2 linked regions of the Sagittula stellata E-37 genome follow. The protein of the gene in region 2 interacts with the protein of the main gene of each other region in a pairwise test. Links are inferred from orthologs where the notes say so. Each region holds a gene or a part of one and is shown on either strand. Other genes may lie near its edges.

Region 1 (3,165 bases), 1.0 Mb from region 2 along the record:
CCAGCGCGATGTCATGCGCGATGTCGAAGCGGCCTTCGCTGTAGGCTTTCGGATGCACGGTCACGGCCTTGATTCGCGCGGCACCCGTGTGGTGCTTTCCGTCCCAGCCCGCGACGAAGGTCATGTCCCCGACCCGCTTGAGATATCCGTCGGTGGGCGTTGTGACGCAATGGGCGGCGGTCAGCGCAACATCGGGGGCCACGAGCGTCGCGGTACACATCTCGCGGTGACGGTAGCCGGCAAGGTTCAGGCGACCGACCGCATTCTCGGCAAGGGCCGTGGCAGGTGGCAGGGCGGCGGCGACAGTCAGGAGCAAAACCCGTAACATGGCCGCAGCATAGCGCGTGACGGGCCTGCGCGACCATCTGCCAGCCTGCCGCGCACCTTGCATCCGGGCGCAGGTCCGCATAGGTAACGCCCAATTTCGCGGGGGATGCCCCGCCGATCCGACACAGAGATCCAGCAGGGAGCATCCAATGGACCAGAACGCCCTTTCCTCTTTCGTGATGATGGGTTTGATCTTCGCGATCATGTATTTCCTCCTCATCCGTCCGCAGCAGAAGAAGGTGAAGGAGCACAAGGCGATGATCGAGGCGGTCCGCCGCAACGACATCATCGTCACCCAGGGCGGGATCATCGCCAAGGTCGTCAAGGTGAAGGACGATGCCGAGCTCGAAGTGGAAATCGCCGATGGCGTGAAGGTGCGGATCATGCGGTCCACCATCGCGGCGGTGAAATCCAAGACCGAACCCGCAGAGGCCTGAGACCCACATGCTGCAGATCGATGCCTGGAAGCGTTGGCTGATCTGGCTCACCGTCGTGGTGGGTCTGCTTCTTGCCTTGCCGAACCTGTTCTATGGACGGGTCGAGATCCACAACGACGCGGTCAAGGCCATCGAGGCAGGTGACGATACGTCGGAGAACCGCGCGGCAGAGGCCGAGTGGCCGTCTTTCCTGCCGTCCGGGCTGGTGAACCTCGGGCTCGATCTGCGCGGCGGTGCGCACCTGCTGGCGCGGGTGCAGACCGCGGACGTCTACAAGGCCCGGATGGAGTCGCTCTGGCCGGAAGTGCGGGACCTGCTGCGCGACGAGCGCGACACGGTGGGCACGATCCGCTGGAATTCCGAAGCCGTCGACCGCGGCGAACTGCGGGTCAGGCTTTCGAAACCCGAAGGCATGCAGCGCGCCATCGAGGTGGTGCGCGGGCTGGCGCAGCCGGTGGTCACGCTGACCGGCGCGGGCGCGTCGGATATCTTGGTGCGCGGTGAGGGCGACGAACTTGTCGTGACGCTGTCGGAGGCAGAGAAGCAGGCGACCGACGACCGCACGCTGCAGCAATCGCTCGAAATCATCCGGCGCCGCATCGACGAGGTCGGCACCCGCGAACCGACGATCCAGCGGCAGGGCGCGGACCGCATCCTGATCCAGGTGCCGGGCATCGGCTCGGCCGCAGAGCTGAAGGCGATCATCGGCACCACGGCGCAATTGACTTTCCAGCCCGTCGTCGGCCGGACCACCAACGAAAACGACGCGCCCGGACCGGGGAACGAGCTGCTTCCGTCACTGGACGAGAAGGGCCTTTATTACGTGTTGGAACAGACCCCGGTCGTGACCGGCGAGGAGCTGACGAACGCGCAGCCGACCTTCGACCAGAACGGGCGCCCGGCGGTGAGCTTCAACTTCAACCCGTCGGGGGCGCGCAAGTTCGGCGACTACACGGCCGCGAACATCGGCTCGCCCTTCGCCATCGTGCTGGACGACGAGGTGATTTCCGCCCCCGTGATCCAGAGCCACATCGGCGGCGGCGCGGGTATCATCACGGGCAACTTCACGGTCGAGGAATCGACCAACCTTGCCGTGCTGCTGCGCGCGGGCGCTCTGCCGGCAGGACTGGAGTTCCTGGAGGAACGGACCATCGGGCCGGAACTGGGGCAGGACAGCATCGAGGCCGGCAAGCTGGCGACCGGTGTGGCCTTTGTCGCGGTGCTGGGCTTCATGGTGGCCAGCTACGGGCTGTTCGGCGTCTTTGCCAATATCGCGCTGATCCTGAACGTCGCGCTGATGTTCGGCCTGCTGAGCCTGATCGGGGCGACGCTGACGCTTCCCGGGATCGCCGGGATCGTACTGACGGTCGGCATGGCGGTGGACGCCAACGTGCTGATCTTCGAGCGCATACGCGAAGAGCTGAAGACGGCACGCGGTCCGGCGCGGGCGATCGAACTGGGCTATGAAAAGGCGCTGAGCGCCATCGTCGACGCCAACATCACAACCTTCATCACCGCCGTGATCCTCTACGTCATGGGCTCCGGCCCGGTACGGGGCTTCGCGGTCACGCTGGGCTTCGGGATCATTACCTCGGTCTTCACCGCGATCTTCGTGACGCGGCTGTTGATCGTGACGTGGTTCGAACGCCGCCGCCCCAAGACCATCGAAGTTTGAGAGAGAGCCTTACATGCGACTGAGACTGGTCAAGGACGATCTGAACTGGGACTTCTTCTCGAGATCCAAGCTGTGGCTCGGCATCTCGGGGTTGATGGTGGTCATCGCGCTGGCAAGCTTTTTCATCCAGGGGCTGAACTACGGTATCGATTTCCGCGGCGGCACGACGATCCGGACCGAAAGCGCGGAGCCGGTCGACGTAGGCGCCTACCGTGATGCGCTCGCGTCGCTCGGACTGGGCGACATTGTGATCTCGGAGGTGTTCGACCCGAACTTCCGGGACGACCAGAACGTCGCGATGGTGCGCATCGGCGCGCAGGACGGCGAGGAAGCGGTCAGCACCGAGGTCATCGATTCGGCCGAGGCCGCCCTGAAGGAGGTCGCCCCGGACATCCGTTTTACCTCGGTTGAATCGGTGGGTCCGAAGGTTTCGCAAGAGCTTATCCAAACCGCCGTTCTGGCGGTGGGCCTCGCGATTGCGGCGGTGCTGGTCTACATCTGGCTGAGGTTCGAGTGGCAATTCGCGCTGGGGGCGGTGATCGCACTGATCCACGACGTGGCACTGACCATCGGTATTTTCAGCGAATTGCAGATCCGCTTCGACCTGGCGATCATCGCGGCGTTGCTGACCATCGTCGGCTATTCGCTGAACGACACGGTCGTGGTTTTCGACCGGGTGCGCGAGAACCTGATCAAGTACAAGTCCAAGGACCTCAAGGAGGTCCT
Region 2 (3,355 bases):
GGGAAGAAGTGGCGGAGGCCCTGGGGACCGCGATCCAGATGTCGGGTGGACCGGGCCTGATGTACGCGGGCAAGGCAATGGCCGCCTTCGACGAATTGTCCGCCGGGTGATGCGCGGGAACGCTCTGCGGTTTCTGTGATGGGGCTGCCGTTGCACCGCCTTCCGTGTGAACAACGACGGGCACCGGGATCTCCCAGGTAGCGGCGCTCGATTTCGCGCCACGCGGGCGACAAGGGTCAGGGCCGGGGCAACGGATGCCTCATCGAGCACGGCATGGGAAACCGGATCAACGTCGCCCCGTCGTGGAGATCGCGCGCCACTCTATGCGCCCGGCGAAACGCAAAGCAGGGTGGAGTTAACTCCACCCTACCTCATGTTTCGCCAGCTGTGCGGTCAGGGGTCAGCCCCGCAGTACGCCGCCCGTGGCCTTTGTCACCTTCTCGACGATCTTTGCCGCAACCGCCTCGATGTCCTTTTCTTTAAGCGTCGCATCCGTGGGCTGAAGGCGCACGGTGATGGCGAGGGACTTCTTGCCCTCCCCCAGCGCGCCGCCGATGAACTCGTCGAAGACGCGCACGTCCGAGATCAGGGCCTTGTCGGCCCCCTGCGCCGCGTTGACCAACATCAGCGCCTCCACGTCGCGATCCACGACAAAGGCAAAGTCGCGCTCCACCGCCTGCAGGTCGTTCAGTGCAAGCGCCGGACGGGTCGCCCCGGCCTTGCGCGGCAGCGGCACTTCCGCCGGATAGAGCGTGAAGGCCACGGCCGGTCCCTTCACGTCCATCGCCGACAACACCCGCGGGTGCAGTTCGCCGAAGACGCCCAAAACCTTCTTCGGACCGAGGCAAAGCTTGCCGTGACGGCCCGGGTGCCACCAGCCCTCGGCGCCGCGCAGGATCTGCACCTTGGCAGGCGCGCTCATCGCGGCCAGCACCGCCTCTGCATCCGCCTTGGCATCGTAGACGTCGACAGGGCGGGACGCACCATGCACGTCCTTCGGCCCGGTCCGCCCGACCAGAAGGCCGGAAACCATCAACGCCTGCTCTCCCGGCTCGCCGCCGTGGAAGGCATGGCCGACCTCGAACAGCGCCACGTCGGCAAAACCGCGCGCTTGGTTGCGGGCGGCAGCGCGCAGCAATCCCGGCAGGAGCTGCGGACGCATGTGGCTCATGTCACTGCTGATCGGATTGGCCAGCATCGTCGCATCGTCGCCGCCACCGAACAGCCCCGCGGCCTCGGAATCGATGAAGCTGTAGGTCACGCACTCGTTGTAGCCGAGCGCCGCTGCCGTCCGCCGCGCCAGTTGCTCGCGCTTCTGAAGCGGCGAGAGGATCGGCCTCTGCACGCCCGGCACCCTGGCCAGCGGCTTGCCCTTGAGTTTCGTCAGGGAGGCGACGCGGGCCACTTCTTCCACCAGGTCGGCCTCGCCCTGCACATCCGGGCGCCAGGACGGCACATGGGCCATGTTGCCCTCCATGCGGAAGCCCAGGCGGGTCAGGGTCTGGCGCTGCTCGCTTTCCGGGATCTCCATCCCGACAAGGGACACGACGCGCGCCGGGTCCAGCCGATAGGCGCGCGCGGTATCCGGTACGCGGCCCGCGACCACCACCTCGGACGGCTCGCCGCCGCACAGGTCGAGGATCATCTGCGTTGCATCCTCGATTGCCTGCATGTTGTAGGCCGGGTCGATGCCGCGTTCGTTGCGGTAGCGCGCGTCGGAGTTGATCTTGAGGGCGCGGCCGGTGTGGGCGATCTGGATGCGGTCCCAGACGGCGGCCTCAAGGAAGACATTCACCGTCTCCTGCGTGCAGCCGGTCGACAACCCGCCCATGATCCCGCCGATCGACTCGATGCCCGCCGCATCGGAAATCACCACCTGCCCGGGGCCGAAGGTGTAAGTCTTTTCGTCGAGGCCCGTGAGCGTCTCGCCCCCCTCGGTGCGGTGGATGCGCAGCGCGCCGCCCTGAACCTTGTCGGCATCGAAGACATGCAGCGGGCGGTTCCGGTCATGGGTGAAGAAGTTGGTCACATCCACCAGAGCCGAGATCGGGCGCAGACCGATGGCGCGCAGGCGGTCGTGCAGCCACTTCGGCGAGGGCGCGTTCTGCACACCGCGAATGAGCCGGCCCGCGAAGATCTCGCAACCGTCGGTGGCGGAGTCCGCGTCGATGGTGACGGAGATCGGACAGGGATACTGGCCCGCGACGTGCTCTTGCTTCAGCGGCTTCAGTTTGCCCAGGCCGCGCGCTGCCAGGTCGCGGGCGATGCCATGCACCCCCAGCGCGTCCTGCCGGTTCGGCGTGATGGCGATCTCGATCATCGGGTCGACCTTCGCCGGGTCGTTCTGCGCCAGCCAATCGGTGAACGTCTGGCCAACCTCGCCGGAGGGCAGCTCGATGATGCCCGTGTGCTCGTCCGACAGCTCCAGCTCGCGCTCGGAGGCCATCATGCCGTGGCTCTCGACGCCCCGGATGTTGCCGACAGACAGCGTGGTGTCGATGCCGGGCACGTAGTCGCCGGGTTTCGCCAGCACGACGGTTATACCTTCGCGTGCGTTCGGCGCACCGCAGACGATCTGCTTCTCGCCCTCGTCGGTCATCACCTTGCAGACCCGCAGCCGGTCGGCGTCCGGGTGCTGCTCGGCGTGGACCACCTTGGCGAGGGTAAAGGCCTTCAGGCGGGACGCGGGATCGACGACCTCCTCGACCTCAAGCCCGAGATCGGTCAGCGTCTCCGCGATCTCGTCGACAGAGGCGGTGGTGTCGAGATGCTCTTTCAGCCAGGAGAGGGTGAATTTCATGTGCCGGGCCCCGATCAGAAAATACGTCCGGCCTCCCTTACCGCAGCCCCGATGGGAGGGGAAGGGCGACCCTGTGCTTCTCTGCTTTGCAAATACTCACTGCAACGGGCGTCTCAGGCGATACCGCCCCCGGAAGGGCGGCACCTGCAACCAGACTGCGCCAAGACCAATGGCAACGAAAAGCCGCATCTCAGATCAGCGGGACAGCCCGCCGTGCAGGGTCGGCACGTCCAGCGAGGCGAAGCCGTAGTGGCGGAGCCAGCGGAGGTCGCTGTCGAAGAAGGCGCGGAGGTCGGGGATGCCGTATTTCAGCATGGCGATCCGGTCGATGCCCATGCCGAAGGCGAAGCCCTGCCATTCGTCCGGGTCCACGCCGCCGGAGCGCAGAACGTGCGGGTGCACCATGCCCGAACCCAGGACCTCAAGCCAGCCGTCGCCCTGCCCGATCTTGAGCTGGCCGTCCTCCCACGAACACTGGATGTCGACCTCGGCCGACGGTTCGGTGAAGGGGAAGTGCGAGGCGCGGAAACGGGTCTTGATGCCGTCGATCTCGAA

What was found.
Region 1: the proteins of pheT (region 2) and secD interact in binary tests that used the Escherichia coli proteins (3 or more experiments, as listed by UniProt). The link is inferred for Sagittula stellata E-37 from one-to-one orthologs.

The regions. Positions count from the first base shown.
Region 1 is NZ_CP155729.1:2,001,227-2,004,391, forward strand. What follows is about bases 259-3,105. They hold secD (protein translocase subunit SecD), read left to right. Parts: upstream 259-771; coding sequence 772-2,439; downstream 2,440-3,105. Other genes in these bases: ABFK29_RS09465 (trypsin-like serine peptidase), read right to left, coding at 259-328; yajC (preprotein translocase subunit YajC), read left to right, coding at 477-764; secF (protein translocase subunit SecF), read left to right, coding at 2,453-3,105. In the rest of the region: more of ABFK29_RS09465, read right to left, coding at 1-258; more of secF, read left to right, coding at 3,106-3,165. UniProt on the Escherichia coli protein: Part of the Sec protein translocase complex. Interacts with the SecYEG preprotein conducting channel. SecDF uses the proton motive force (PMF) to complete protein translocation after the ATP-dependent function of SecA.
Region 2 is NZ_CP155729.1:986,901-990,255, reverse strand. Bases 101-3,137 are described here. They hold pheT (phenylalanine--tRNA ligase subunit beta), read right to left. Parts: upstream 2,801-3,137; coding sequence 401-2,800; downstream 101-400. Other genes in these bases: pheS (phenylalanine--tRNA ligase subunit alpha), read right to left, coding at 2,996-3,137; ABFK29_RS04670 (carboxymuconolactone decarboxylase family protein), read left to right, coding at 101-110. In the rest of the region: more of ABFK29_RS04670, read left to right, coding at 1-100; more of pheS, read right to left, coding at 3,138-3,355.